4 regions of the Kocuria sp. KRD140 genome follow, and region 3 is predicted to be linked to each of the others. Evidence: riboswitches for the same ligand, from Rfam matches in the RefSeq annotation. Region 3 holds a riboswitch; each other region holds the start of a gene.

Region 1 (7,515 bases), on a different contig from region 3:
GGGACCGCCCTCGGGTGAGAGCACCGCGGTCCCCCACCCGCTGATCAATGCGGCCACCACGATCGGCCACAGGGTCGTGAGCAACCGCCAAGGACCGATCCCGGCGGCGGCGAGCAGGATCAGCTGTCCCCCGAGTGCCACGCCGCTCGTCACGGGGTCCGCGCTGACCACGAGCACCGCCGTGATCACGAGAGCCCCGAGCAGTTTCACCACGGCATTCGTCCGGGCGAGCAATCCCGTGCGGGCCACGGTGGGCAGCACGCTCGCGACCGTGCTCATGAGCCGAGCCTCAGCTCGTGCGCGCCCAGGGCCGCGACCAGATCCCGGTCGTGGGTCACGACCACCACGGCCGTTCCCCCGTCCAGCTCCTCGACCAACAGGTCCACGAGCTCCTTCCAGGTCCGGGCGTCCTGACCGAACGTGGGTTCGTCCAGGATCAGCACGCGCGGGGACGCCGCCAGGACCGTGCCCACGGACAGTCGCCGCTTCTGCCCGCCGGACAGGGTGAACGGGTTGGCCTCGGCAAGCTCCTCGAGGCGCAGCCGTCGCAGCAGCTCGGCCACCCGGGCGCCGTCCGCGTCCGCCATCGCGTCGGTGACGCGCGCATCGCGTCGGCCCGCGCGGCGTCGTCGTTGTCGGGGACCGAACGCGAGTTCCTCGCGCACCGTGGGCCGCAGGAACTGGTGCTCGGGGTGCTGGAACACGGTGCCCACGCGGGAGACCAGTTCCGCGCCGTCCCACAGGGAGGGATCGGCGGGCGCGTCGGTCGCGAGGGCGGCCGTGGCCCGCACGGTACCGCGCACGGGCAGCAGCAGTCCGGCGAGGGTCAGCGCGAGGGTGGACTTCCCCGCGCCGTTGACGCCCGTGACGGCCAGCGCGTGCCCCGCGCGGACGTCCACGGTGATGTTCTCCGCCGCCGGCGCGGCCCCCGGGCGCACATCCGGTTCCGGGTACGTCTCCCCACGCCGCCACGCGGTGAGCGCCCGACGACGCCGCCGCGCGAGCGCTCGCCGGCCCGGTTGGCTCCGGGACACGGCGAGGTCGCGCGCGCTCAACAAGGTGGTGCCCCGTGCGATGGCGACGGACACGGTGGGGGAACCACCCGTATCCTGCGCAGACTCCGCGACATCCGGAGCTCTCATGGACGACGCGGCCCGCGCATTCTCCGAACACGCCGCGAGTGGCGTGTTGCCGTGTGGCTCCGTGGAGGAGGTTGTCCGCCGTGCCGCGGGATCCATGCCCTTCAAGGCATGCACAGGAGTGCGAGTGCGCGGTACCCAGCCGGGGACCCACGTCCCCTGGTGCTGCAACAGCTCCCGGGCGTCCTGCAGGGTCTGCTGCGCGGGGCCGTCGAAGGCCACCCGACCGTCGTCGCCCAGCACGATCACGCGGTCCACGACCGGTTCCCACAGGGCCACCCTGTGCTCCACGACCACGAGGGTCGTCCCGTCCTCACGCACCGCATCGGCCACGGCGCGGCACAACTGCTGCGCCCCCTCGTGGTCCACGCTCGCCGTGGGTTCGTCCAGCAACAGCAACCGCGGGCGCATGGCCAGGGTCCCGGCGAGCGCGAGACGTTGTTTCTGGCCCCCGGACAGCGCCGTGGTGGGGTGATCGAGAGGAAGCTCCAGGCCCACGCGCGCGAGCGATTCCCGCACGCGAGGCCAGATCCGTTCGCGGGGGACGGCGAGGTTCTCGAGGCCGAACGCGACGTCGTCCCCCACGCGCGAGAGGACCACCTGCGTCTCGGGGTCCTGGTGCATGAAGCCCACCGTGCCGCGGGCGTCGCGCGGGTCGACACCCGCGACGCTCAACCCGCCCGATGCGGAACGGCCGTCAGGGTCCTGGTCCACACCGGCCAGTGCCTGCAGGAGCGTGGACTTGCCGGCCCCGGACGGGCCCAGAAGCAGGACGCGTTCGCCGGGCTCGATGATCAGGTCCAGGTCCACCAGACTGGGCGTCTCGCGGCCGGGGTGATGCCATCCGAACCCCTCCAGGACCACCCGCGCGCCCGTGAGCTGCACGGTCGGTTCCGCGGTCATCGGCGCACGGCGCCGGAGGCCAGTGCTCCGAGGACACCCGTGGCCTGCAGGGCCTTCATCACGGCCCACATGAGCAGCCCGGCGATCACGGCCCCGGAGAGCGTGGTCAGCGCCGCGTAGACGACCTGCTGGTCCAGGGCCCACTCGAAGTTGTACATGATGTTCTCGCTCACGCCCAGGAACAGCCCGGACACCGCCCCGCCGATCGCCGCGGTCACGGGACCGAACCGGCGGTAGCGGGTCAGGAGGAACACGACCTCCACGCCGAGGCCCTGCACCAGACCGGAGAGCACCACGAGCCACCCGAAATGCGTACCCAGGAAGCCCTCGATCACGGCCGCGAGCAACTCGCAGAACAGGGCCGCGCCCGGTTTGCGGATGATCAGGGCGCCCAGAGTACCCGCCACGAGCCAGCCCCCCGCGATGAGGCCCGCGGACGGCGGGTAGGCCACCGTGCCCGCCGAGACCGCCGGGTACAGGAGGTTGGACCACATCCAGAAGATCACGGCGCACACCGCGGCCAACACGGCGGTGACCACGATGTCCACGACCCGCCACGACGAGCTGCGGTTGCCGCCTGCGCGCGGTGTACGGGTGGGGGTGTTACCGACCTGCGTCATGCTGAATCCTCCTGAAGATCCCAGGAGGGGAAGAACACCACCCGCCGTTGCGAGCGGGTCCTTGAGATACTCGACTCCCTAGCGCCGGTACGAGCCGGATCAGGTTCGAGGGTCTGCGCTCACGCGCACTCTCAGCGCCGCGGTGGCGCTCCCCTGTCGTTGAGACGCCAGTCTAGACCACGACGGCGGGTGGCCGGGCATCTCGCGTGCCCGGCCACCCGCCGTCGTACGTGCGTCCTACGCGGCCCCGGCCCACCCGTACGGGTGGCGCGGGACCCGCGGCTCAGATCTCGCTCTGGGAGCTGCGGGAGGGATCGGAGTCCTTGGACTCGAACTTGGCCACCTGGCGGGAGATCCCCACCTTGATGACGGTGCCCACGACACCGGTGATCACGGCCCAGATGATGATGTCGGTCCAGGCCTCGTCCGGGTCCGGGTTCTTGGCGGGGGGCTCGTTGCCCGTGACCTGCTTCCACACCGCGGACAGACCCTTGTTGGCCAGGGCCACACCACCCAGGGACGCCACCGTGCCGAAAATGTCCATTGCCTTGTTCATGAGGTTCTCCTTGTCCTGTGGGTGTCGGCGGCACCGGGCGGCCGACGACGTCGTGCTCGTTGCCCAGCATACGAAGCGCCGGGCGCGACGGGGCGGAAGGAACCCGGCCCCACCGAGAATTACGTCCTCAGCGAGATTCTTCCTCGCCGGCGCGCGCGACGACCTCGCGCAGCTCGTCCTCCACGAGGTTCTTCTCGTTCAGGTGCTTGGAGCGGTAGGCGGCGCGGCCCACCATGTGCGCGGACACGGGCACCGTGAGCAGCTGGAACAGCCACGCGAGGATCATCAGCGGGATCATGCCGGGATTGCCGCTCTCGATCGCCACGGCCGTGAGCAGCAGGAGCAACCCCAGGACCTGGGGCTTGGTCCCGGCGTGCATGCGCGAGAGCAGATCGGGGAAGCGCACCAGACCCACCGCCGCGGCCAGGGACATGAGGGAGCCCCCCACGAGGCACAGCAGCGCGATGACGTCCAGGACGGTGTGCCAGTTCATGATCGCTCCAACCCCACGTTGCGCGCGACCGTCACGGAGCCCAGGAAGCCCACCAGGGAGATGATCACGAGCAGGATGATGTTGCTGGAGTGGTGGTTGTACACCATCTCGATGGCGAGACCCGCACCCACGATCGCGAGCAGCACGTCCGTGGCGATCACCCGGTCCAACAGAGACGGGCCCTTGGCCAGCCGGTAGATCGTGCCCGCGGCCGCCACGGTGAGAATCGCACCGCACACCCACACGGCGACGTCGAACATGGTCATGGCCGCTCCTCCCTGAGGCCGTCCAGGGCCTTGTTCATCTTGGTGGTCGGCGACGCGACGGCGCCGGAGGCGTCCGCGCCACCCGCGTCACCCGAGGCCTCCAGTTTCGCGAGGTCCTCCTTGGAGCCCATGATCTTGATCCACGCCGCCTCGATGTTCAGCGCGGACTCCCGGAACGACTCCGCCTCCTCCGGCGTGGAGACGTCCAGCACGTGGAAGTACAGGATCCCGTTGCCGCGATCCACCTCCACCACGAGCGAGCCCGGGATCAGCGCCATGGTGTGACCCACGGCCGTCATGAGCAGGTCGTTGTTCTGCCGCAGCTTCACCCGCAGCACCGCGTTGTGCACCTTGGGGCCCTGCATGAGCGCCACACCGAACACGTGGACGCTGGCCCGGGCCACCTGCCAGATGAACGTGATCACGAACAGCGCGAAATGCAGGACGTTGAACCGCCCGGACAACCGCACCGGGGGCAGCGTGAGCGTGCGGGTCACGAACACCGCGAGGATCAGCCCGAAGACCAGGTTGCCCACGCTCCAGTCACCCCACAGGGCACCCCACACGACCACGAGCCACAGGATCAGGGGCAGCTCGGCCCGCAGGGAGTTCCGGGAGCGGCGCTGCATCGGGGACGTACTCATCGGCCCTCCTCGCTCACACCGCCGGGACCCACGGGGGCCAGCACGGCATTGACGTATCGATCCGGATTGATCAGGTTCTCGGACGCGTTGTCCGCGAGATCGAACAGCGGCCCGGCGAAGACCGTGAGCGCCACACCCACCGCCACGAGCGCGGTGGTCGCGCCCACCATGGTCCCGGGCAGCAGTACCACCGGGGACCGGCCGGAGAAGCGGCTACCGGACTCGCCCGCGACCGCGCGGGACGTGCGGGGACGGCGGCCCTCCGCGGTGGTGGCGCGCAGCACGGGGTCCGGGTACTCGGCGTCGTCCACGTTGCGCAGGAACACACGGTTCCACACGCGGATCAGGGCCATGAGCGTGAGCAGCGAGACGAACACGGACACGCCCACGAGCAGGTAGCTCAGCCACGTCCCGGCCTCGACACCGGCCTCCAGCAGGCCCACCTTGCCCAGGAAGCCCGAGAACGGCGGGATGCCGCCCAGGTTCAGGGCCGGGATCATGTACAGCACACCCAGCAGCGGGGAGATCTTGAGCATCCCGGCGAGACGGTCCACGTTGGTGGAGCCACCGCGGCGCTCGATCAGCCCGGCGATCAGGAACAGGCTGGTCTGGATCACGATGTGGTGCGCGATGTAGTAGACCACCGCGGCCAGCGCGGCCTGCGTGCCCAGTGCGATGCCGAAGATCATGTAGCCGATGTGACTGATCAGCGTGAACGAGAGCATACGTTTGATGTCGATCTGGGCGAGCGCGCCCAGGATGCCCACGACCATGGTCAACAACGCGACCCACATCAACAGGTCGTTGATCTGCGTCCCGGGGAACAACAAGGTCTCGGTGCGGATGATCGAGTAGACGCCCACCTTGGTCAACAGACCGGCGAACACCGCGGTCACCGGTGCGGACGCGGTCGGGTAGGAGTCGGGCAGCCAGAAGGACAGCGGGAAGATCGCGGCCTTCACCCCGAACGCGATCAGCAGCATCAGGTGCAACTGCATCTGGGTGCCCTGCGGCAGGTCCGCGAGCTTCACGGACAGGTCCGCCATGTTCACGGTGCCCGTGGCGCCGTAGATCATCCCCAGGGAGATCAGGAACAGGATGGAGGAGATCACCGAGACGACCACGTAGGTCACGCCCGCGCGGATCCGCTGCGCCGTACCACCCATGGTGAGCAAGACGTAGGAGGCGGTCAACAGGATCTCGAAGCCCACGTAGAGGTTGAAGAGGTCACCCGCGAGGAACGCGTGGGACACACCCGCGACCAGCAGCAGGAACGTGGGGTAGAAGATGGAGATGGGGCCCTCGTCGTCCCCGCTGGCCACACCCTCACTGACCGCGTAGATCAACACCGCGAGGGACACCACCACGGAGACCACGAGCATGAGCGCGGACAACTGGTCCACGACCATCACGATGCCGTACGGGGCGGCCCAGTCCCCCAGGTGCACGACCTGTGGGCCCTGGTTCCATACGTTCGCGAGCATGAACGCGTTCAGGATCAGCGTGAGCACCATGGCGCCCACGGTCACCCCGCGCTGCAGCCGGTTGCGGTGGACGATGATGAAGTTCAGGGCGGCGCCGAGGAACGGGATCAGGACCGCGAGCGGCGCGAACTGTGCCGGATCAGTGGTCATGCGGGCTCCTCCCTCGCGCCTCGGAGAACTTCTCGGCCCTGTAGTGACCAGGCGATTCGGCGGCCTCTTCCTCATTGTGACGCGACGGCGCGAACCGGGCGTCCGCGTGGTTGAACTCGGAGGTGTCCTGCGGCAGGGCGTCGTCGTCCTCGGCGTCGTACGAGGACTGCTGCGCCACGCGACGGTCCTCGAGGTCGTCCTGGATCTCGTCCCGGCGGGCCAGGATCCACGAACGCCAGATCATGCTGAGGATGAAGGCGGTCGTTGCGAGCGAGATCACGATCGAGGTGAGCACGAGCGCCTGTGGCAGCGGGTCCGAGTACTCCGAGGGGTCGCGGGCGGCGTCGTACAACGGCGCGATGCCGGGCGTGCCGCTCGTGTGCAGGATCAGCAGGTTGGCCCCGTTGGTGAGCAGCATGATGCCCAGCAGTACGCGGGTGAGCGAGCGTTCCAGCAGGAGGTAGACCCCCACGGAGAACAACACACCCATGATCACCAGGAGTGTGAGATTCACGGTCATCGCTGTGCCTCCTGGGGCTCGTCCCCGGAGACCAAGGAGCCCTCGGGAGCATCGGGGTCGTCCACCCGGTGCGCGGTGACCCCGGGGCCGTTACGGGTCAGGCGGATCCGGGCGCCGCGGCCCGCGCGCTTCTTCCGGGACTCCACGGCGGAACGCTCGATGTGTTCGTCGATCCGCCCGCCCAGGGAGCGCAGGATGTCCAGCACCAGGCCCACCACGATCAGGTAGACACCGATGTCGAAGATCACCGCGGTGACGAACTTGACGTGACCGAAGACGAGCATGTCCCACTCGAACGTGTCGCTCTCCATCACGGCCCCGCCGAAGAACACGGGGACGATCGCGTACAGGGAAGCGATCGCCAGGCCCGCGCCGAGCATCCAGCCCGCATTGACCGGGGTCGCGCGTTCGAGTTCGTAGCGTCCGCCCGCGAGGTAGCGCATGGTCAGGGCGAGGGAGGCCATCAGGCCGCCGGCGAAACCACCACCGGGGATGTTGTGCCCCGCGATGAGCAGGTAGAAGGACACGAGCATGAAGGTGTGGAACAGCAGTCGGGCCACGACCTCGAAGATGATCGAGCGCCGCTCCGGGGCCAGCGTTCGACCCGCGAGCAGGAACGGGTCCGCGTCCGGGCGGGAGGTGAACCGGCGGGCGACCTCGAGCTGGCGGGTGTTCGCGTGCGGGGAGTGCGCCGCGGAGTCCGCGCCACGCACGACCTTCAGCTGCTGGGTGTCCAGCTC
Region 2 (7,515 bases), on a different contig from region 3:
CCGAACGTCCCCCCGCTTTTACTCAGCTAAAGCAGATTTTCGGACGCTGAGCTGCTTTAGCTGATAAAAGCGCAGGGATGGGTTGGCGCGGATGCGTCGGACGACGGCCCGCCGCCCTTCCCCGCCTCAGTTCGCCTGCTGCAAGTGGGCCAACGGGGCCCAGCGCATGAAGATCCGGCGCAGCGCCGCGGTGGCCGCCGCCAGATCCCCTTCGCGCAGCAGTTCCACGGCGTCCGCCATGTCCCGGGGGCTCTCGTCCGGCTGGAGCCGATCCGCGATGGACCCGTAGTCCAGGCTCACCACGGAGGCAGCGCTGAACGCACCCAGCCACCGCCCCAGGCGGGTGAGGTCCTGCGCGAACGCCGCAGCCTGGCGCGCCTCGTCCGGGAGGTCGTGCTCGTCAGCGCCCCCCGAGGCTTGCTGAGCGGCGTCCTCCACGGTCTGGGCGGCCTGGATCACCCGGCGCGCGGCGGTGTCCGCGGGGGCGATGAGTCGGTGCACCTCGTGCCCGGAGTGGTAGGAGGTCACGTGGTCCTCTGGGGCGAAGGCCGCGAACCACGCGAGCGGGACCACGTACGCGGACTCACGGGTGTACACGGGGTCGAACGTCTCGCGGGACGTGGCCTTCGCAGCGTCGCTGACCTGCTTCTCCGGAACGAGTAGCGGCAGCAACTGGGCGCTGTCGTCGTTCTCCGCGGCCGTGAACAGGCGAAGGGATCGACGCAGCCGTTGCGTGGGGTGGAAGACCGGGAAGTCGCCGGTGGGTCCGGGCAGACGCCGCGAACCGGCGGGTGCGGTGGAGAACGGCATGGTCCACAGCGGCTCGCGTGCGGGCGGGAGCAACGGCTGGGAGGTGTCGGACAGTCGGGCCAGTTGCTCCGAAAGTTCGTGCACGCCCGCGGTAAAGGGGTCCAGGGCGCGGGGGATGCCGGGTGCGTAGGCGGCGTCGAGATCCTGCTGGGGCACGTAGATCCGCAGCGCGAAGCGCATGGGCGGGCCCGTGATGCTGCGGTAGGCGCTGCCCACGTTGATCAGAGGCATGGCTCAGTCGATCTCGATGACGACCGGGGCGTGGTCGGACGCGCCCTTGCCCTTGCGCTCCTCGCGATCGATCCACGCGTCCTGCACACGGGCCGCGAGCGCGGGGGAGCACAGCTGGAAGTCGATGCGCATGCCTTCCTTCTTGGGGAAGCGCAGCTGCGTGTAGTCCCAGTACGTGTACACGCCCGGCCCGGGGTGGCGCTCGCGGACCACGTCCTGAAACCCGGCGTCCTCGATGAACGCGTTGAAGGCCGCGCGCTCGGGTTCGCTCACATGGGTGTACCCGCCATCGCGGAAGAGCTGGATGTCCCACACGTCCTCGTCACGCGGGGCCACGTTCCAGTCACCCACAAGTGCGATCTGGGCCTGCGGGTCCTCCTGCAGCCACTGTTCGGCGTGGCCCTCCAGGACGCGCAGCCACTCGAGCTTGTACGGCATGTGGGGGTCCTCCAGGCCGCGACCGTTGGGCACGTAGAGGGACCAGATCCGCACGCCGTCGCACGTGGCGGCGATCGCGCGCGCCTCCTGGGCGGGTTCCTGGCCGGGTTTGCCGAACGTGGGCTGACCGGGGAACGTGCGCTCCACGTCCTTGAGCCCCACGCGGGACGCGATGGCGACGCCGTTCCACTGATTCACGCCGAAATGCGCCACTTCGTAGCCCGCGAACTCGAACAGCTCCCATGGGAAGTTCTCGTCCTTGGCCTTGGTCTCCTGGATGGCCAGGACATCCACGTCCGAGCGGTCGAGCCACGCCTCGATGCGGTCGGCGCGGGCGCGGATGGAGTTCACGTTCCACGTGGCGATTCTCATGGGGTCCACCGTAGCGAGCCGCGGCCCACGCTGGGAAACCGCGGGCGGACGACGGACCGGGTTCTCGTACGAGGGACCGAGCGGATCGGTTCCGACGGTGTTGTCGCAGGCCTGCGGGGCAGCGGACTCCACGGCTTCGCCGGCCTGGTCCTGCGCCTCGTTCGCGTCCTGGCTGGCCTCGCTCGCGGTGACGTCCGGGGCCACGGATGCGGCGGCGCCCGGGTTCTGTGTGGCGGCGTCGCCCACGAGGTCGTCCTTCCACGAGGGCTTATGGGACGGGGTGGATTACCATTCGGCGGATTCCCGCCGCGTAACACCTCAGTGCCCCTGGTCGCGGGACGGGCGGTGTGAATTCCCAGGGCCGGTCCGGTCATGATCCGGGACGCGCCATGTGACGCCGCAGTAGTGTGAAGTCATGGACGCAAGGCGGGCGCTAGCCGAGATCAGAGAACGCCGTATCCTCCTGAAAGCGGCCGGTGCGGGTGCTGGTGCCCTGCTGGGGGCGCAGGCCGTGGTGATCGCCTCGCTCGCCGGGCTCGACTGGTGGAAGCATCACGGGCGTCAGCAGCGTGACGCCCCGCACCCCGGGACGTTCAACGCGCACGTGCAGGACTCGGACATCACCATCTACACGTCGGGTGAGGCGGTGTACCAGGACATGCTCGATGCCATCGACAACGCCCAGCACTCCATCCACATGGAGACGTTCATCTGGAAGAACGACGAGACGGGTCAGCGCTTCCTGGACGCGTTCAACCGGGCCGCGGATCGGGGCGTGGAGGTGTTCATCATCTACGACGGGTTCGCGAACCTCGTGATCCCGTCCTCCTTCTACGACTTCTCGGACCGGGTCCACGTGTACCGGATGCCGGTGGTGCGCCGCCCGTTCTGGAAAGGGCCCCTGCGGTTCTCGGGCTTCAACCATTCCAAGATCCTGGTGGTGGACGACAACATCGGTTTCGTGGGGGGCTACAACTTCGGTTCTCTCTATTCCCGGCAATGGCGGGACACGCATATCCGGGAGATCGGGCCTGCGGTATGGGGGTTACGCAGCTCCATCGCGAGCGTGTGGAACGAGGACCGGGACCCGGAACACGCCATCGACTGGGTGGCGCCCAAGAATTGGGACCCGGAGGTGCGGGTCTCCGCGAACCTGCCCATCCAGCTCGTGTACCCCATCCGCGAGATGTACATGAACGCGATCAACAGGGCGCAGCACCACATCTGGGTGAACACGCCCTACTTCATCCCCGACCAGCAGATCCTGGACTGCCTCCTGGACGCGGCAGCTCGCGGGGTGGATGTGCGGATCATGGTCCCCAAGGACTCCAACCACATCCTGGCGGACTGGGTGTCCCGCGGGTTCTACGGCCAGTTGTTGGAGGGTGGGGTCACCATCTTGCTGTACGCCGCCTGCATGATCCACGCCAAGACCGCCACGGTCGACGGCGAGTGGTCCACCGTGGGCACCGCCAACATCGACCGGCTCTCCCTCTCGTTCAACTACGAGACCAACGTGGAGATCGTGGACCCGGATTTCGCGGCCGAGATGGAGAAGGTCTTCCTCGCCGACTACGAGCACTGTGAGGAGCTGTCCTCGCCCCAATGGCGCGATCGCCACCCCATGGCCCGGGTCGCCGAGACGATCCTGGTACCGCTGCGCCCGTTCCTCTGACCGGACCCTCCCGATCGGCGACGACGCCGCTGACGCCACCGACGATGCCGCCCCGCCCACCGTGCGGGGCGGCGTCGTCGTCCTGTGGCGGGGTTGCGCAGCGGGGCCTCAACCCCGCGTGAGGTGACCCCTCAGCGTGGTGGCGGTGTACGCGGTGCGGAACAGGCCGCGGCGCTGGAGTTCGGGGACCACGAGGTCCACGAAGTCGTCCAGGGAGTCCGGCTGGACGGGCGGCATGAGGTTGAAGCCGTCCGCGCCGGCGTTGTCGAACCATTCCTGCATTCGATCCGCGATGGACTCCGGGGTGCCCACCATCGTGCAGTGACCCCCGCCGGCGGCGAGGCGGCCGAGCAACTGGCGGACCGTGGGGCGCTCGGCCTCGATGATCCGCAGGATGGTGCCGTAGCGGCCCTGCGGACCGGTGAACTCCTCCAGGGGCGGCAGCGTGGGCACGGGCGCATCTAGGTCCCACTGCGCGCAGTCCTGCTCCACGAACGTGGAGAGCTGTGCGAGCGACTGCTCCACAGGGAGTAAACGGTCCACGCTGGCCTGCTTCTCGAGGGCCTCTTCGTGCGTGCGGCCCACGTACGTGACCAGACCGGGCATCACGATCACGGAACCGGGATCACGCCCGGCGCGGGCCACTTCGGCCTTCACCGCCGCGTAGTACTCCTGCGCGGCGGGCAGGTCGTAGGCCACGGCGTAGATCCCCTCTGCAAAGTCGGCCGCGAGTGCCTTGCCGGGCCCGGAGGCACCCGCTTGGAAGAGGACCGGTTCCCCCTGGGGGGAGGGCGGAACCGTGAGGGGTCCATCCACCAGGAAGTGGCGGCCCTCGTGGTGCAGACGGTGCAGCTTGGAGGGCTCAGCCCACCGGCCCTCCGGGTCTGCGGTGACGGCGTCCTCGTCCCAGCTGGCCCACAGGGCGCGGGCCACCTCCACGAACTCGCGGGCGCGCTCGTAGCGCTCATCCTTGGTCGGCATGGCCCGGTAGCCGTGGTTGCGGGCCTCGGAGTCCCACATGGAGGTCACCACGTTCCACCCCGCTCGCCCGCCCGAGATGTGGTCCAAGGACGCGAGCATCCTGGCCGCGTGGAACGGGGTGAAGAACGTGGTGGACACCGTGCACACCAGGCCGACGCGCTCGGTGGCCCGCGCCATCGCGGACAGCGCTGTCAGGGGTTCCAGGCTCCAGCGGGGTCCGCCGGAGACGTCACCCACGCTGTGCCCGTCCGCGAAGAACACCGCGTCGAACAGACCGCGTTCGGCAGTCCGCGCGAGCTCCTCGTAGTAGGCGATGTCCGTGAGGCGGTGCACCGGGGAGCCCGGCGCGCGCCACGCGGCCTGGTGGTGGCCGGCCCCGTAGAGGAAGGCGTTGAGGTGCAGCGTCCGGGCGGGTGTCCCGGGCGGCTGGTTCACCTGGGTGGGACGGGTGGACGCCGCAGGGGCGGCGGACGGGGTCCGCGCGGTGTCGTGCGGGGCGGCCATGTCAGTCCATCACCAGTCCACCGTCGACCACGAGGTTCTGCCCGGTGACGCCGCGGGACCAGTCGGAGGCGAAGAAGAGGGCGGTGTCCGCGAACTCCTCCGGGCTGGTGACCCGACCCAAGGGCGTACCGGCGGCAATGGCGTCGAAGACTTCGGCCGGGGTAGCGGCACTCGCGTCCGTGGTGCGTAGCAGGCCACCGGAGATCATGTTCACGGTGATGCCCAGGGCCCCCAGGTCCTTGGCCGCCGTGCGGGTGAGGGAGAGAAGGGCGGCCTTGGCTGCGGTGTAGTCGTGGTAGGGGACCACGGGGTTCTGGAAGAGATTGGTGCCGATGTTGATGATGCGCCCGTGTCCGGACCGGCGCATCCCCGGGACGACCGCCTGGATCACGTTGAGTCCGCCCACGACCGCGCCGGTGAACTGCTGGGAAAGATCCTCGGCGGCGAGGTTTTCGAGCGAGGGGCGGGCGTCCCCGTTGAAGCTGAAGTCCACCAGCGCGTTGTTCACGGCCACCGTGATGGGCGCACCGAAATGGTCCTGGGCGAGTGCCACCATCTGCTGCACCTGCCCGGCATCGGTCACGTCCGCCCGAACGGCAATGACCTTGTCCTCACCGAGTTCGCGCACCAGTGAGCGGGCGCGGTCCTCGCTCGTGTGGTAGTTCACGACCACCCGGGCGCCTTCGCGGGCGAAGGCTCGGCTGAGGTGTTCACCCAGACCCCGGGCTCCCCCGGTGATCAGGACGATGGTGGTGTCGATCCGCATGCTCACTCCTGTGGCTCACGGCGAAGAACGCGGTGCGCCACCCGTGCGGTGCCACCGTGACATCCCTTCGCCAGTACTAACTGGACAGGTTCGACGGGTGTCATCTCAGCCATTGCATCCAGGGCTCCCCGGCCCGGTGGGTCGTGGGAACGTGCAGCGGCACCCCGTGTCACTGGGCCCAGTCTAAGCACAGGGGGGCCGGACCGGGGTCGCGCACGGCGCAGGCCGTCGGAGGGCATGGCCAATGCGGTTGTCCAGCGCAGTCAGGCCAGGGTCGTCCCCTTGGACATCGCGCGGACGGGGAGGATCAGCCCTCCCGCCACCACTCGTCCGCCGGGGTCACCGGGACCGTGCGCTTGTGGCGGGTGCGCAGGAACGTGCTTTCGATCTTGCGGGCCACCTCCTCGGGGACGTCCTTGCCCTCGAGGAAGTCGTCGATGTCGTCGTAGCGCAGGCCCAGCTCGTCCTCGTCCGTGCGCCCGGGGTTCTCGTCCAGGAGGTCCGCGGTGGGGACCTTGCCCACGAGTTGCTCGGAGGCCCCCAGGTACGCGAGCACCTGGCGGTTCTGCCGTTTGTTCAGCCCGCCCAGGGGCAGGACGTCCGCGCCGCCGTCGCCGAACTTGGTGAAGAACCCGGTGACCGATTCCGCCGCGTGATCCGTGCCGATCACCAGCAGGTTGTGGTCCCCGCCCACCGCGTACTGCGCCGTCATACGCACGCGGGCCTTGGTGTTACCGCGGGTGAAATCGGTGAGCTGCTCACCGGTCGCGGCACCGTAGGCGGACTCGAAACCGCGGACGGCCGGCGCGACGTCGTACGTGATGACCCGGTCCGGCTGAATGAATTCGAGCGCCGCCTGGGCGTCGGCCTCGTCGTGCTGGATCCCGTGAGGCAGCCGCATGGCCACGAACTCCGCCTCGATCTCGTCCTCGCGCAGTTTCTCGACCGCGAGCTGAGCCAGGCGCCCGGCCAAGGTGGAGTCCAAGCCGCCGCTGATCCCCAGGACGAATCCCGCGGTGTGCGTGGCCTTGAGGTAGTCGCTCAGGAAGTCGACGCGGCGTTGGGCCTCCCGCTCCGGATCGATCTGCGGAGAGACGCCGAGCTCGGCAACGATCTGTGCTTGCAATTCACGCATGCGTCCATGCTAGTGGCCGGTTCCCGCGGGGACAGGGGCCTACCGCCAGCCCGTCCCGTGGCCCGGAGGACGGAGGCCGGCGCTGGGCCCCGGTGCTGGACCCCCACGCTCGGACACGCCCCCGAGGGACCTATGAGATGCTGATCACATGAACGAGAACTCCTACGAGACCATTGAAGTCCGCCGCGAGGGACGCGTGGGTGTCATCACCCTGAACCGTCCCAAGGCACTGAACGCGCTGAACGAACAGACCATGCGGGACGTGGTGGCCGCCGCGACCGAGCTGGACCGTGACTCGGGGATCGGCGCGCTGATCCTCGCAGGTTCGGAGAAGGCCTTCGCGGCCGGTGCTGACATCAAGGAGATGTCCGGCAAGTCCGCGTCCGATATGTACCACGAGGACTTCTTCGCGGGGTGGGACGCTTTCGCCCGGCTGCGCACCCCCAAGATCGCCGCGGTGGCCGGTTACGCGCTCGGCGGTGGGTGCGAGCTCGCGATGATGTGCGATCTGATCCTCGCCGCGGACACTGCAGTGTTCGGTCAGCCCGAGATCGCCCTGGGTGTGATCCCCGGGATGGGCGGCACCCAGCGCCTCACCCGCGC
Region 3 (7,515 bases):
ATCTGGCGATGCGCGTTCTTGTACTGCGAGTGGCGCATAAGGTCCTCGGCCGTGAGCAGCACCTGACCCACCGTGACGTCGTAGCGCGTGAAGTAGTCGGTGTAGCGCGAGATCAACAGACCCTGTCCCACGGAGGCCGCGGCCTGTTTAGTGGCGAGGTCCTTGGGCCGGCGGGACAGTCCGAGCGGCTGCAGCCCCGCGGTGATCGCACCCGAGGAGACGAACACGACCTCCACGCCCTGCGCCTTGACCCGGCCGAGCGCGTCCACAATGCTGCGCAGCGCGTTCTCGTCGATCGAGTTCTCGATCGAGGTCAGGGACGAGGACCCCACCTTGACCACCACGCGCCGGGCCATGGGCAGGTCCGCACGGCGGGTGATGGGAGAGCGGCGGTTCTTCCCCCGGCTCTCGGTGCTCAGCTGGATCGCGGACTTGGCCGCTTGCTGCTCCATGGCCGGGACGTCGATCGTCTCGGTGGGGGTCTTCTCCGCGTGGGGCGTGTCACTCACTGTCGTGCGTCTCCTTCGGCTCGGAAGTACGGCGTCGATCTCGCGCGTCGTCCACGGACTCGGTCCAGATCCCGGCGCGGCGCTGCTCCTCGAGCTCCGCGCGGGCCTCGGCCTTGGCGTCCATGCGGTCGTAAAACTGTTCCCGCTTCTCGCGGCGCGTGGGCCGGGACGTGTCTTCGAGGCGCAGGTCGGAACCGCGCGGGCCGCCGAGCAGTTCGGCGCCGCCCACCATGGTGGGCTCCCAGTCGAAGACCACACCGTTGTCCTCGGGGCCGATCAGCACCGCGTTGCCCGGGCGGGCGCCGATGCGGAACAGTTCGTCCTCGATCCCGAGTTTCGCGAAGCGGTCCGCGAGGTATCCCACGGCCTCGTCGTTGTTGAAATCGGTCTGCTGCACCCACCGTTCGGGCTTCACGCCGCGCACGTGGTACAGCGGCTCCCCCGCCCGGTCCTCGCGGGTGATCTCGAACTCCTTGCGGTCCTTCCCTCGACGACGCCGCACGGGTTCCGGGCGCAGCACGGTCTCCGCGCGGCGCTGCTCCTCCCGCTGTTCCTCCTGCTCGCGGGCACGGGAGACGAGCTCGGCCATCGCGAAGCCCAGTTCCCGCAGTCCGGCGTGCGAGGCCGTGGAGATCTCGAAGACCGGGTAACCGCGTTCCTCGAGTTCGGGGCGGATGAACTCGGCCAGTTCCCGCGCCTCGGGCACGTCCACCTTGTTCAGGGCCACGAGTCGGGGGCGCTCGGTCAGCGGGATCGTGGTGGGGTCGTCGTCGCGGATGGCCTCGGCGTAGTGGGACAGTTCCCGTTCGAGGGCGTCCAGGTCGCTCAGCGGATCCCGTCCGGGTTCGAGCGTGGCGCAGTCGATCACGTGCACGAGTGCGGCGCAGCGCTCCACGTGCCGCAGGAACTCGAGTCCCAACCCTTTGCCCTCCGAAGCACCCGGGATCAACCCCGGCACGTCCGCCACGGTGAAGCGGGTGTCACCCGCCTGGACCACACCCAGGTTGGGCACCAGGGTGGTGAACGGGTAGTCCGCGATCTTGGGGCGCGCGGCACTCATGGCCGCGATCAGGCTCGACTTGCCCGCGGAGGGGAAGCCCACCAGGGCGATGTCCGCGATGGACTTCAGTTCGAGCTCGACCTGGTGTTCCTCACCGGGCACACCGAGCAGAGCGAAGCCCGGGGCCTTGCGCTTAGGCGAGGACAGTGCGGCATTGCCCAGTCCGCCCTGGCCGCCACCGGCCAGCACGAACTCACTGCCCTCACCGAGCAGGTCCGCGAGCACGTTGCCCTGCCGGTCCTTGACCACGGTGCCGTCCGGGACGGACAGCACGAGGTCCTGGCCCTTGAAACCGTGGCGCATGTCCCCCTTGCCGGGCTCACCGTTGGGGGCCTTCTGGTGGGGTGCGTGGTGGAAACCCAACAGCGTGGTGGACCGACCGTCCACACGCAGGATCACCGAACCGCCGTCGCCGCCGTTGCCGCCGTCCGGGCCGCCCAGGGGCTTGAACTTCTCGCGCTTGACGGACACGCAGCCGTGGCCGCCGTTACCGCCCGTGGCGTGCACGATCACTCGATCTACAAAACTGGCCACGCGGCTCCTCGGTGGTAGGGGTCACCTGCTGCGAGCGGGTCGACCGGGGTCTTCTGAAAAGACTAGAGGGTGAGCGCGTGAAGCGCCCACCCTCTAGTGGTCGCCGCCACGGGGTCGTGGCGGCGGGTGGACCCAGGGGTCCGAATGAGAATTACTCGGCGGTCTGAATGTTGACCACGCGGCGACCGCGGCGGGTGCCGAATTCGACGGCGCCAGCGGCCAGGGCGAACAAGGTGTCGTCCTTGCCGCGGCCCACGTTCACGCCCGGGTGGAAGTGCGTGCCGCGCTGGCGGACGATGATCTCGCCGGCGTTAACGGACTGGCCGCCGAAGCGCTTCACACCCAAGTACTGGGCGTTGGAGTCACGGCCGTTGCGAGTGGAGCTCGCACCCTTCTTGTGTGCCATGGTGTGTGCCTACCTTCGTTGGAAACGTATGTGGGGAGCCGGATGCTCAGGCGTCGATGCCGGTGACCTTGACGGTGGTCAGTTCGGCGCGGAAGCCCTGACGCTTCTTGTAACCGGTCTTGTTCTTGTACTTCATGATCGAGATCTTGGGACCGCGCAGGTCCTCGACGATCTCGGCGGTGACCTTGACGTTCGCCAGGGTCTTGGAGTCGGAGGTGACCTTGTCCCCATCGACCAGCAGCAGCGCAGGAAGCTCTACGGTGCTGCCTGCCTCGCCGGCGACGCGGTCAAGGGTCACGAGGTCTCCGATGGAAACCTTCTCCTGGCGGCCGCCTGCGCGGACAATCGCGTACACCACTTGGGAACTCACTTCTCTCGACATCTATGGACTACGTGTGTGGGTCGGGCGTACTCCTGGAGGACTGCGAATGTCGAGACATCACGCCGCGGTGATCCATGACCGACCGCATTCTCCGCGTGGCTATCGCATCGATTCAGGATGTTCGCCCGAGTGTGCCGCAACCTGGTGCGTGAACTGGATATGACACACACCGGCGCTCGGCACCGACACCCCAGCCTACCCGATCACCCGAAGTCATGCCAGTTGCGCCGCGGCGCGCCGCTCGCCCTCCGGCGACGTCGCCGGGGTCGTCTGCGCGAAGAAGGCCAGCTCGAGCGCGCACGCCCGGTGGAACGCGCGGCGCATGTGCTCCCGGGTGGCCGGGTCCGCGTGGGCGGCCTCCCGGTCCACGATCTCGCGCACCGACTCGGTCGCGGTCTGGAAGTCCGGATCGTCGTACGTGCTGAGCCAGTCGGCGAACGGGTGCTGCGGTCCCGCGACGCGGGCACGACGGGTGAGCTCCGCACCCACGTGGGCGTAGAGCCAGTAGCACGGCAGGATCGCGGCGGAGCCCACCGCGAAGCCGTCCTGACCCGTGCGCGCCAGCAGGAAGTCCGCGTAACTGCTCGTGACGTCACTCGGCGGCATGGGCTCCCGGTCCCCGAGCCGGGCTCGATGCAGCGCGGACTCGACCGAGACCACGGAGGCCGACGCCGCGGCGAAGTGTTCGCGCGAACGCTCGTCCGGGGCGGAGGCCGCGAGCAGGGCCAGCGCCCGGGAGTAGTACTGCAGATATTGCATGTCCTGGTCCAGGTACAGCTCGAACTCGCCCGGGTCCAGGGTGCCGTCCCCGAGGCCCCGGATGAACGCCAGGGCGGCAATGCGTTCACGCACCGGGGCGCTCTCCTCCCACAGTTCATCGGTGAACCGGGGGCCCTCGGATTCCGCGGCGGCCGTCATCACGAACGCCGGATCCGTGACGAGGTGCTGGACGTGGTGCATGTGGTGCACGGGACCGTTGCCGTGACCCACGTGCAACTCGTCCGCGCCGCGCAGTGCACCGCGCAACCATGTGCGGGCCGTGCGGATCGCCTCGGGCCAGTCCCCGGTCCGCGCCACGACCGTGGCCACCGCGGAGGACAGCGAGCACCCGGTGCCGTGGGTGTTACGCGTGTGCACCCTGCGACCCTCGAACAACGCGGCGGGTTCGTCCTGACCGGGGAGCAACAGGGCGTCCGGGGTCGTGTCCCCGGCCAAGTGGCCACCCTTCACGAGGACCCGGGTATGGAACGCCGCCGCGACCGCGCGTCCCTGCTCGAGCGCCTCGTCCCAGGTCGCGGCCACGGGGCGCTCGGCCAGCACCGCGAGTTCCGGGAGGTTGGGGGTGATCAGATTCGCGTGGGGCAGCAGCTCCCGTAGGGCCCGTTCGGCGTCCGGACGCAGCAATCGCCCACCGGCCGTGGCGACCATGACGGGGTCGATCACGACCACGGGTGCGCGCCCCACCATGAGCCAGTCCCGGACCGTGTCGATGACCTCCACGGAGCCGAGCATCCCCACCTTGATCGCGTCCAGGGTGACGTCCCCGGCGACCGCGTCCAGCTGGTCCCGCAGGACCTGGACGGGTGGGGTGTGCACGCTCACGACGCCCCGGGTGTTCTGGGCGACCACTGCGGTGATCACACTCAGCCCGTACCCGCCCAGTGCGGCGATGGATTTCAGGTCCGCGGCGTGACCCGCCCCGCCCGTGGGATCGGTTCCGGCAATAGAGAGGACGCGGGGTATGGCGGTAGAAGGCGTGGTGTCCACGACAATCCCTTCGCTAGTACGAGCTAGATCAGGTTCGACGGGTGTGTTCTCAGCCGCAGTGCGCAGCACCCCGTGTGTGTGTCCCCGATCATGCCACAGGGGCACCCGGAATCCCGGGTGCCCCTGCGGTGCTCGCATGGCGACGGATCCAGCCGCCGGTCACTCAGTCCTGCTTGCCGGTCATCGTGATGTCCTGAGCCTTGATGCCCACACCCACGATGGTGGGCTGGTCACCGGACGCCGCGGGGGTCGCGGCCCCGGCCTCCGCGGTGAAACGGCTGACCTGCCGTTCCTGCGTGTACTCGTGGGTCTCCACCCTCGCGGTTCCGGGCGCGGCCGCCGGCGCCACGGCACGCCGCGACCCACGACGCCGTCGGGCCGGAGCCGCCGGCGCCTCCGCCGGCCGGTTCCCGCCGGCGGACGACGCCGCCCCGGAACTCTGCTGCTGCGCGGCACTCGTCTGCCCTGCACTGGATTGCGCAGTCCCGGAGTTCGACGGCGCGTGTCCGGCGGCCGACCGCTTCGACACGGCCTCTCGCGGCTGGGGCGCGGCGTCCGCATCCTGAACGGCACCCTCGGTCGAGGTTTCGTCCTCGCCCGCATCCGTGAACGCGGCGCTCAGCGAATCCAGGGACAGGGCCTCCTGGGTGCCCTCGCTCCCCCGCTGCTCAGACTGCCCGTGGGGCAGTTCGATGACCTCGCCGTGGATCGTGAGGCTCGCGGACGAGTCCCCACCGGAACGGTCCTCGGACCGGGAATCCCCGCGCGAGTCGTTCCCGGAACCGTCCCGGCCGGAACCGTCGTTCTGCACGGCGTTGTCCTCGCCCTGCTGACCGCGACCGCGGCTGCGCTTGCCGCGGCGCTTGCGGCGACGGCGCCCGCCCTCGGACTCCCCGTGGGAGTTCTCGGACGCGTGCTCCCCGCCCTGCTGACCGCGGGAGGTCTGCTGCTCCTGGGAACCGGTGTCCTCGGCCTGCCCGCCCCCGGACTGCGGTGCGGTGCCCTGGGAAGCATTCCGTGCGGCGTCGCCGGACTCGTCGTGGGAGGAGGCCGCGGCGATGTTCGCGAACGCCGTGCGGGTGGCCTCCACGCGCGCCTGGTCCGGCTCGTCCGAACCGTGGTGCTGGTTGCCGTTCCTGGGCTTGTCCTGCGCACCGTTGTGCTGCTTGTTGCGCGAACGCTTACGCTCGTGTCGAGTGCCGCGCTGGTCGGAGGGAGCCGCGCCGGAGCGGCCCTTCAAGGGGTGGTCGTGGACCACGACGCCGCGGCCCGCGCATTCCTCGCACGGCTCGGAGAAGACCTCGAGCAACCCCGTACCCATGCGCTTGCGCGTCATCTGCACGAGACCCAGGGAGGTCACCTCGGCCACCTGGTGCTTCGTGCGGTCCCGGCCCAGGCACTCCACGAGCCGGCGCAGTACGAGATCGCGGTTGGACTCCAGAACCATGTCGATGAAGTCCACCACGATGATCCCGCCGATATCCCGCAACCGCAGTTGCCGCACGATCTCCTCGGCGGCCTCGAGGTTGTTCTTGGTCACGGTCTCCTCGAGGTTGCCCCCGGAGCCGGTGAACTTGCCGGTGTTGACGTCCACCACGGTCATGGCCTCGGTGCGGTCGATCACGAGCGATCCGCCGGAGGGCAGAAAGACCTTGCGCTCGAGGGCCTTCTGGATCTGCTCCTCCACGCGCATGTGCTCGAAGAGGTCGTCATCGCCGGTCCAGCGCTCGAGGCGGTCCAGCAGGTCGGGCGCCACGTAGGTCACGTAAGCCTCGATGTTGTCCCACGCCTGCTCGCCCTGGACCACCATGGCGGTGAAATCCTCGTTGAAGACGTCCCGCACGGTCTTGATGGTCAGGTCCGGTTCCGCGTACAGCATCTCCGGGGCCAGCGTCTTGGTGGACTTGGCCTTGTCCTGGATCTGCTCCCACTGCGAGCGCAGCCGATTGATGTCGTTGGTCAGCTCGGTCTCGGAGGCACCCTCCGCCGCAGTGCGCACGATCACGCCCGCACCCTCCGGCAACCGGTCCTTGAGGATCTTCTTCAACCGCTGGCGCTCCACGTCCGGGAGCTTGCGGGAGATCCCCGTCATGGAACCGCCCGGGACGTAGACGAGGTAGCGACCGGGCAGGGACACCTGGCTCGTGAGCCGAGCACCTTTGTGCCCCACGGGGTCCTTGGTGACCTGCACGAGCACGGTGTCCCCGGACTTCAGGGCGTTCTCGATCTTGCGGGGCTTGCTGCCCAGCTCGGCGGCGTCCCAGTCCACCTCACCGGCGTAGAGCACGGCGTTGCGGCCGCGGCCGATGTCCACGAAGGCGGCCTCCATGGACGGCAGCACGTTCTGCACCTTGCCCACGTACACGTTGCCGATCAGCGAGTCCTGCTGGGTGTGCGAGACGAAGTGCTCGGCAAGGATCCCGTCCTCGAGCACACCGATCTGGATCCGGTCGTCCTTCTGCCGCACGAGCATCTTGCGCTCCACGGATTCGCGCCGGGCCAGGAACTCGGCCTCGGTGATCACGTGGCGGCGGCGGCCGAACTGCCGGGACTCACGACGACGCTGACGCTTGGCCTCGAGCCGCGTGGAGCCCTTGACCCCGGTCACCTCGTCGCTGCCCGTGCCCTCACCGGCACCGCGCGGGGCGCGGACCCGGGTCACCGAGCCGTCGGACTCGTCCACGAGTTCCATGTCCTCGTCACCGCGACGTCGCCGGCGACGCCGTTTGCTCGTGACCTCGCCGGACTTGTCGTCCTCGCTGTCCACGTCCTTGCGCGCGGCCCGCTCGGCCTCGCGCTGGGCGTCGCGTTCCTTGGCGGCCTCGCGCAGTCGGGCAGCCTGCTCCTCGGCGGCACG
Region 4 (7,515 bases), on a different contig from region 3:
CGGGGCACCGAGCAGGGCGCGTCCCTGCACCTGGTCTTCGACGGCAACTGCGGGTTCTGCACGCGCTGCGTGGGATGGGCCCGGACACTGGACCGCCATGACCGGATCGCCCTGCACGCCTACCAGGTCCCCGGCGTACTGGAGCGGTTCGGACTGACGAATGCGGAGGGCAACGCGTCGGTGTGGGCCGTCCTATCCCGTTCCGGTGAGCGATCCTCGGGGGCGCACGCGGTGGCCGTGACCCTGGACACCGCCCTGGGCATCCGGGTGTTCGAGCCGTTCTACCGATTACCGCCCGTGCGGTGGGTCCAGGACCGCGTGTACCGGTGGGTGGCCGATCACCGGGGGAAGTTCCCCGGTGTCACCCCGTGGTGCCAGCAGCACCCCGGGCGGTGCGGGACCCCGTAACGGTTCCGCTCCGCGTACCGAGCGAGCCGTGCCACCCGCGCGACGGCAAGACACTGCGGCGCCATGACTCCGCCCCGACGCGCACCACCCCACCGAACACGTCGCCACCCGAGCGGTGCCATCCCACCGCGGCGCCGCCGCTCCACCGCGTTCAAAGATCGGGGCTCACCCGGGCAGCGTGTCCCGCAGCGCCCGCGCCGCCGCGGTGACGTCCTCCGCATCGGTCACGGCCCGCACGACCACGATGCGCGAGGCACCCGTGTCGAGCACGGACGGCAACCGCGCGGTGTCGACCCCACCGATCGCGAAGAAGGGCTTGTCCCCCGCCTGCTGAGCGGCGTAGCGCGGCAGCTCGAGCCCCACGGCCGCGCGACCCGGCTTGGTGGGGGTCTCCCACACGGGCCCTGTGCAGAAGTAGTCGAGCCCGGCGTCGGCCACGGCGGCGTCCACCTGGGCCGGGGAGTGACAGGACCGCCCGATCACCACGTCGTCCCCCAGGACCCGCCGAGCCTGCGCGGTGGTGAGATCGCCCTGGCCCACGTGGAACACGTCCGCGCCGGTGAGCAGCGCGACGTCCGCACGATCGTTGACGGCGAAGAGTGCGCCGTGCTCACGGGCGACGTCGGCAAGTACCTCGATGGCCTCGATCTCCGCGGCGGCCTCGAGGGATTTGTCCCGCAACTGGATGATGTCCACCCCGCCCTCGTACGCGGCGTGCAGAAATTCGCGCAGGTCACCGCGCTCGTGGCGCGCCGTGACGCACACGTACAGTCGCGCGTTCTCGAGGGCGGCGCGGCGCCCGGTACCCGTCTGGCTCGTGTGTCCCATGCGGCCATCGTGGCACGAACCGCGCGCCCGCGGACACCTCGCCCGATCAGCCCGCCGCGAAGTCCCCCTGCGTTCCACAGCTAGGGGTGATTAGACTGGCAGGGCCGTTCGTCGCCGTTCGACGAACTCCACGGGAGTCCGCACACGTTGGCAACAACCACCGCAGCGGGCTGAGAGGGCGTGAGCCGCCGACCGGATCACCTGATGCGGATCATGCCGCCGGAGGGAGGAACAATGCCCGAGCACCTCGGTGACCACGTGGTCGTGGCCGGAGCTGGTCTCGTGGGCCTGGCCACGGCCTTCGAACTACGACGCCGCGGGGCCGCCGTGACCGTCGTCGATCCCCGCCCGGCGTGGGGCGCCACCCGCGCGGCCGCGGGCATGCTCGCACCGATCGCCGAGACCCAATACGGCCAGGAACGCCTCTACCCCCTCATGCGGGCCTCCGCCGCGGAGTACCCGGACTTCGTGGAGCGCGTCACCGCGGCCACGGGCCTGCCCACGGGCTACCGCACCGAGGAGACGCTCGTGGTGGCCGCCGATGCCGCGGACGCCCAATCCCTCTCCGACCTCGCCTCACACCAGATCGCCTCCGGGATGGACGTGCAGGAGATCTCCACGCGGGAGGCCCGGCACCTGGAACCGGCTCTTGCGCCGCGGTTGAGCGGTGCGGTACGGATCGTCTCCGACCGCCAGGTGGACCCCCGGATGCTCGCGGCCGCCCTGGTGGAGACCCTGAACTGCCCGCAGCTGACCACCATCGGGGATGTCCCCGACGCCGGACCGGCGCAGTGGCTGACCTCCCGCGTGGACACCGTGCTGACCTCCCGCAGGGAACCCCGGCAGGCCACGGGCGTGCAGGTGGACTCCGGTGAGATGATCCCCGCGGACGCCGTGGTCGTGGCCACCGGGCTGACCGCCAACACCATGGGCGGGCTGCCCGAGGGACTCGACCTCAGATTGCGCCCGGTGTTCGGGGACATCCTGCGGTTGCGGGTTCCCGAGACCGCCCTGGCCCCCGGGGAATCGCATTTGCTCACGCGCACGGTGCGCGCCCAGGTCCTGGGTCGACCCGTGTACATGGTCCCCCGCGAGGACCGCACCCTGGTGCTGGGCGCCACGAGCCGCGAGGACGGGCGCGAATCCGTGCTCGCCGGTGGCGTGCACCAACTGCTGCGGGACGCGCGCACCGTGGTCCCCGCGATCGACGACTGCGACGTCCTGGAGATGATGGCCCGCGCCCGCCCGGGAACCTCCGACGACCTGCCGTACGTGGGGAAGACCTCGGTGGCCGGGCTCGTGATCAGCACGGGTCACTTCCGTCACGGCATCCTGCTGACCCCCGTGGCGTCCCGGCTCGCGGCGGAGCTCGTGACCGGCGTCCTGGACCCGCTCGCGGACCACGGGTCCGACGCCGCGTTCCTCGCCGACACCGACCCGGCCCGGCACTCGAACCCCGCCCCCGAGGCCCCGTTCACCACACCCGAGAGCTATCCCCAGATGCATGGAGGACTCGAATGATCGCGCCCGAGACCACAGACAATTCCTCCACGGCCATCGTGAACGGCTCCCCCGTGGCGGTGACCCCGGGGTTGACGGTCGCGAGCGCCGTCGTCGACCTCACGGGCCGCGAGATCACACCCGAGGGCACCGCCGCGGACGGCCATCCCCTGGGGATTGCCGTGGCGGTGGACGACGCCGTGATCCCCCGCTCCCTGTGGGCCACGACCCCCGTGGAAGCGGGTCAATCCGTGGAGATCGTCACCGCGGTGCAGGGAGGCTGAACATGACCACGCACGGAACCCCCCTGACCGTGGCTGGGGTGGAGCTCTCGTCCCGGCTGATCATGGGCACCGGGGGCCTCACCGATTTCGCAATGCTCGAACGGGCCCTGCTGGCCTCCGGGACGGAACTGACCACGGTGGCCCTGCGCCGCTTCGCGCCCGGCCCCGCCTCGTCAGCGGGTGCGCAAGCATCCGGCACGGCGAACCGGGCGAGCGGTCGCGCGGGAGGTGGCGCAGCGGCGTCGTCGACCGGGACACCGCAGGACAGCCTGTACGGGCTGCTGCGCCGCAACGACATCCGGGTGCTGCCCAACACCGCGGGGTGCTACACCGCGCGGGACGCCCTGCTGACCGCTGAACTGGGGCGCGAGGCGCTGGAGACGGACTGGGTCAAGCTCGAAATCATCGCGGACGAGGACACCCTGCTCCCGGACGGTGTGGAGCTGCTGGACGCGACCGAGAAACTCGCTCGGCGCGGTTTCAAGGTCTTCGCGTACACGTCCGACGACCCCGTGCTCGCGCTGCGGCTCGAGGACGCCGGGGCCGTGGCCGTGATGCCCCTCGGTGCTCCCATCGGCACGGGTCTGGGGATCCTCAACCCGCACAACATCGAACTCATCGCGTCCCGCGCGTCCGTGCCCGTGGTGCTGGATGCCGGGATCGGCACGGCGTCCGAGGCGGCCCTGGCCATGGAACTCGGGTGCGACGCCGTCCTGCTCGCGTCCGCCGTGACCCGCGCGCAGGATCCCGTGGCCATGGCGAGTGCCATGAAGCACGCCGTGCTCGCGGGGCACCTGGCCCGCGGCGCGGGGCGGATCGCGCGGCGCACGCACGCCGTGGCGTCCTCGCCCATGGCCGGGCGCATCGACACCGCCGACGCGCCCCGCGGGGACTGGCCCGCGCCTTCATCCACCACCCCACAGCTGGAATCGCAGGTTTCATGAGCACCCCGCTACCACCCCTCGTGGCCCCCGCCTCCGATCTGAGTCGCGAGGAACTCGAACGCTATTCACGCCACCTCACGTTGCCGCAACTGGGCGAGACGGGGCAGCGTCGGCTCAAGAACGCACGCGTCCTGGTGATCGGCGCGGGCGGGCTCGGCGCTCCCGCGCTGCAGTACCTCGCGGCCGCCGGGGTGGGGACCATCGGCGTGGTCGACGACGACGTCGTATCCGTGTCCAACCTGCAACGCCAGGTGGTCCATGGGATGGCCGACATCGGCCGGCCCAAAGTCGATTCCGCCGCGGATGCCGTGGCCCGGCTCAACCCCCTGGTCACCGTGCACCGCCATCCCGAGCGGCTGAGCACCGACAACGCCCTGGAGATCTTCTCCGGCTACGACCTGATCATGGACGGCGCGGACAACTTCGGCACACGCTTCCTGGTCTCGGACGCCGCCGAACTCACCGGCATCCCCGTGGTGTGGGGCTCCATCCTGCGTTTCGACGGCCAGGTCTCCGTGTTCTGGTCCGGTCACGGCCCCGTGTACCGCGACCTGTTCCCGGAAGCGCCCGCGCCGGGCCAGGTCCCCTCGTGCGCCGAGGGCGGTGTGCTGGGCATGCTCCCGGCCACGATCGGCTCGGTCATGGTCACCGAGGCGCTCAAACTCATCACGGGCATTGGCCGTCCCCTGCTCGGCAGGGTCCTCATCCACGACGCCCTGGCCCAGACGTGGCGCGAGCTCACGGTCCTGCCGGACCCGCACCGCCCACCCGTCACGGATCTCTCGCGGGTGGCGCTCGCGTGCGGTCTGCCCTCCGACGACGACGCCGCTCCCGCCCCCCACGAGACCGTCACCGCCCCGGAGCTGGCCGAGCTACTGACCGCCCGGTCCCTCGGGGAGACGTCCTTCACGCTCGTGGACGTGCGCGAGGACTGGGAGCGCAATCTCGTGGCCATCCCCGGATCCGTGCACGTGCCGCTGCAGGACGTCCTGGACCGGGGTGTCACGGCTCTTCCGGATGAGGCGGAGGGCACCGTGATCCTGCACTGCAAGGCCGGTGCCCGTTCCGCCCAGGCCCTCGCGGCACTGCGCAGGGACTACGCCCTGCGGGAGGACACCGTGAAGCACCTGGACGGCGGGGTGCTCGCGTGGATCGACCGGGTGGACCCGGCGCTGCCGCGCTACTGACCCGTTCGATCACAGCTCCTCCTCAAGGAGCGGTTTCCGCGCGTGTGTCACCATGAGGTCCAGCGGTTCGTGGTGGATAGCCGTTGGACTGACTGATCGCTTGTAGCGCGCGGCAGCTCCTCGTGAGCGATCGCTGCTGGTGAGCAACGTGTGAACGCGAAGGTCCCCGTCACCGCGGTAACGCGGGCGACGGGGACCTTTCTCGAAGTATGCGGGACAGGACCGCGCGGCCTCAACCCAGCAGGATCACGTCCAGCGTGCGCGGACCGTGGACACCCTCCACGCGTTCGAGCTCGATGTCCGAGGTGGCCGAGGGCCCCGAGATCATGGTGGTGGGCGCAGTGGGCTCCACGCGGGCCATGGCCTCCGGGATGAGCTCCACCACGGAGTCCAGCGGCACGATGCAGATGTGGTGGTCCGGCACCAGGGTGATGGCGCGCCGACCCTCGTCCGGGCGCCCGGACAGGAAGATGGTGCCCGTCTGCGCGCACGAGACCGTGGAGGAGGTCACCACGGCGTCCACCTGGTTGAGGTCCCGCACGGTCAGCGCGGAGGCCTTGCGACCGTCATTGGGGTCCACGATGGCCCGGCGCGCGGCGGTCTCCTCAGGCAACCACGCGGTGTCGAGGCCCTCGGGGATCACGTAGCGCGCGGAGGTCCCAAGCTGGGTGGCGACGCGCTGCGCCACGGTCTGCGCGGTCTCCCTGTAGACGTTGGCCTTGTAATCCAGCAACCGGTCCTCGAGCATGTCGATGATCTCGTCCCGCCCGAGGTCCGAGGTGTGCCGGTAGTCGTGGGGCACGCGGGGTGCCCGCGGGTGGTCCGCGAGCGCACCGTTGAGCCGCTCGAGGATTTCGGTCTTGGCGTCGGCGCTCATGCCGGCTCTCCGTCCTGGTTCCCGCGGCCTGCGTGGCCGTTGCGGGGTGCGATGTTGTCCTCGTGGGGGTCGCCCGTGGCAGCACTGTACGCCCCGGCCACGGCATCCGCGCCGGCACCCGGGGTGGCGGCGTCCTGGCCGGTGCCGGCCGCGGTCTCCTCGGTCCGGGCTGCCTTGGACTCGCCGTGCGAGCCCTGGGGGGTTGCCACCTCGACGGACGACGCCGGGTGGTCCTCCGCAAGCCCCGCACCGGTGCGCTCGGTTCCCGGCGCTGCAGTGACGCCGTCGCGCTCGAGTCGTTCCCCGGTCTCCCCCTCGTGCTTCTTCCACCAGTTGCGGAAGGACTCCTTGGGGGGCTCGGGGATGTCGCGCTCGGCGGTCCAGCCGCCCACCATGCCGGGCAGCCAACCGATGGCGCGGTCGCGGCCGGCGATGACACGGCCCATGGGTAGCCCGCGCTCCGCCAAGGACATCCGCTGACCAGAGGACATCACGAAGGAAGCGCCCTTCATCATGGCGTCCATCTGCGTGGGCACACCGCGGGAAGGCACGGCTCCTCGGATGCGGCGTCCTGCGCGACGCGCCCGAGAACCGAGCTCCTGGAGGGTGCCCTTCTGGGGGGCAGTGTCCTGCCCACCCCGGCCCTCGTCCGCGGTCAGGGACTTCTCCTCGCGCCAGTTGTCGTCCCCGCCCACCGCGGGGTCCTTGGAGACCGGTGCAGGGTGGGCGTGGTCCGGGCGTTTCCCGTGCTGGGCGCGGATGTCCTCGTCCCGCAGATGCACGAGGATCTCGGGGATGTTGATCTTCACGGGACACACCTGGTAGCACGCCCCGCACAGGGAGGACGCGTACGGCAGGGAGGCATTCTTCTCGGACGTGATGCCCGTGAGCTGCGGCGAGAGGATCGCCCCGATGGGACCGGGGTAGGTGGAGCCGTAGGAGTGCCCGCCCGCGTGCTCGTACACGGGGCACACGTTCAGGCACGCGGAACACCGGATGCAGTGCAGTGCGGAGCGACCCTGCGGGTCCGCGAGCACCGCGGAGCGCCCGTTGTCCAGGAGCACCACGTGGAAGTTCTTGGGGCCGTCCCCGGGCGTCACGCCGGTCCACAGGGAGGTGTACGGGTTCATGCGTTCGCCAGTGGAGGAGCGCGGCAAGAGCTGGAAGAACACCTCGAGGTCCTGGTAGGTGGGCAACAGTTTCTCGATGCCCATCACGGTGATCAGGGTCTCGGGCAGGGTCAGGCACATGCGCCCGTTGCCCTCGGACTCCACCACGGACAGGGTGCCAGTCTCCGCGATGCCGAAGTTCGCGCCGCTGATGGCCACCTTGGAGGTGAGGAACTTCTCCCGCAGGTGCTGCCGCGCGGCCTCCGCGAGCACTCGGGGCTCGCTCGTGAGCTCCTCGGTGACGCCGGGCATCTCGCGGCTGAAGATCTCGCGGATCTCCTCGCGGTTCTTGTGGATCGCGGGCACCAGGATGTGGGA

What was found. Region 3 has a riboswitch for thiamine pyrophosphate ahead of J1M36_RS02245 (bifunctional hydroxymethylpyrimidine kinase/phosphomethylpyrimidine kinase). Riboswitches for the same ligand answer to the same signal wherever they lie in the genome.
Region 1: another riboswitch for thiamine pyrophosphate. It lies ahead of J1M36_RS08185 (ECF transporter S component); the one in region 3 lies ahead of J1M36_RS02245 (bifunctional hydroxymethylpyrimidine kinase/phosphomethylpyrimidine kinase).
Region 2: another riboswitch for thiamine pyrophosphate. It lies ahead of J1M36_RS04760 (3-oxoacyl-ACP reductase); the one in region 3 lies ahead of J1M36_RS02245 (bifunctional hydroxymethylpyrimidine kinase/phosphomethylpyrimidine kinase).
Region 4: another riboswitch for thiamine pyrophosphate. It lies ahead of thiO (glycine oxidase ThiO); the one in region 3 lies ahead of J1M36_RS02245 (bifunctional hydroxymethylpyrimidine kinase/phosphomethylpyrimidine kinase).

Annotation. Positions count from the first base shown of each region.
Region 1 covers NZ_JABFAW010000007.1:392,533-400,047, forward strand. Annotated here, with positions in the region: gene J1M36_RS08175 (energy-coupling factor transporter transmembrane protein EcfT) at 1-279, opposite strand, end outside; gene J1M36_RS08180 (ABC transporter ATP-binding protein) at 276-2,042, opposite strand; gene J1M36_RS08185 (ECF transporter S component) at 2,039-2,662, opposite strand; TPP riboswitch at 2,721-2,827, opposite strand; gene J1M36_RS08190 (DUF4235 domain-containing protein) at 2,946-3,218, opposite strand; gene mnhG (monovalent cation/H(+) antiporter subunit G) at 3,346-3,711, opposite strand; gene J1M36_RS08200 (monovalent cation/H+ antiporter complex subunit F) at 3,708-3,977, opposite strand; gene J1M36_RS08205 (Na+/H+ antiporter subunit E) at 3,974-4,621, opposite strand; gene J1M36_RS08210 (Na+/H+ antiporter subunit D) at 4,618-6,255, opposite strand; gene J1M36_RS08215 (Na(+)/H(+) antiporter subunit C) at 6,245-6,775, opposite strand; gene J1M36_RS08220 (Na+/H+ antiporter subunit A) at 6,772-7,515, opposite strand, start outside.
Region 2 covers NZ_JABFAW010000004.1:120,928-128,442, reverse strand. Annotated here, with positions in the region: gene J1M36_RS04780 (hypothetical protein) at 127-1,041, opposite strand; gene J1M36_RS04775 (exodeoxyribonuclease III) at 1,045-1,851, opposite strand; gene J1M36_RS04770 (phospholipase D-like domain-containing protein) at 2,267-3,526, shown strand; gene J1M36_RS04765 (LLM class flavin-dependent oxidoreductase) at 3,635-5,011, opposite strand; gene J1M36_RS04760 (3-oxoacyl-ACP reductase) at 5,013-5,777, opposite strand; TPP riboswitch at 5,823-5,954, opposite strand; gene nadE (ammonia-dependent NAD(+) synthetase) at 6,085-6,912, opposite strand; gene J1M36_RS04750 (enoyl-CoA hydratase) at 7,061-7,515, shown strand, end outside.
Region 3 covers NZ_JABFAW010000002.1:230-7,744, forward strand. Annotated here, with positions in the region: partial or broken gene proB (glutamate 5-kinase) at 1-452, opposite strand, end outside; gene obgE (GTPase ObgE) at 502-2,103, opposite strand; gene rpmA (50S ribosomal protein L27) at 2,255-2,509, opposite strand; gene rplU (50S ribosomal protein L21) at 2,556-2,867, opposite strand; gene J1M36_RS02245 (bifunctional hydroxymethylpyrimidine kinase/phosphomethylpyrimidine kinase) at 3,105-4,658, opposite strand; TPP riboswitch at 4,646-4,741, opposite strand; gene J1M36_RS02250 (Rne/Rng family ribonuclease) at 4,822-7,515, opposite strand, start outside.
Region 4 covers NZ_JABFAW010000007.1:334,320-341,834, forward strand. Annotated here, with positions in the region: gene J1M36_RS07900 (thiol-disulfide oxidoreductase DCC family protein) at 1-408, shown strand, start outside; gene thiE (thiamine phosphate synthase) at 574-1,236, opposite strand; TPP riboswitch at 1,357-1,481, shown strand; gene thiO (glycine oxidase ThiO) at 1,471-2,757, shown strand; gene thiS (sulfur carrier protein ThiS) at 2,754-3,020, shown strand; gene J1M36_RS07920 (thiazole synthase) at 3,023-3,964, shown strand; gene moeB (molybdopterin-synthase adenylyltransferase MoeB) at 3,961-5,151, shown strand; gene J1M36_RS07930 (LUD domain-containing protein) at 5,384-6,028, opposite strand; gene J1M36_RS07935 (LutB/LldF family L-lactate oxidation iron-sulfur protein) at 6,025-7,515, opposite strand, start outside.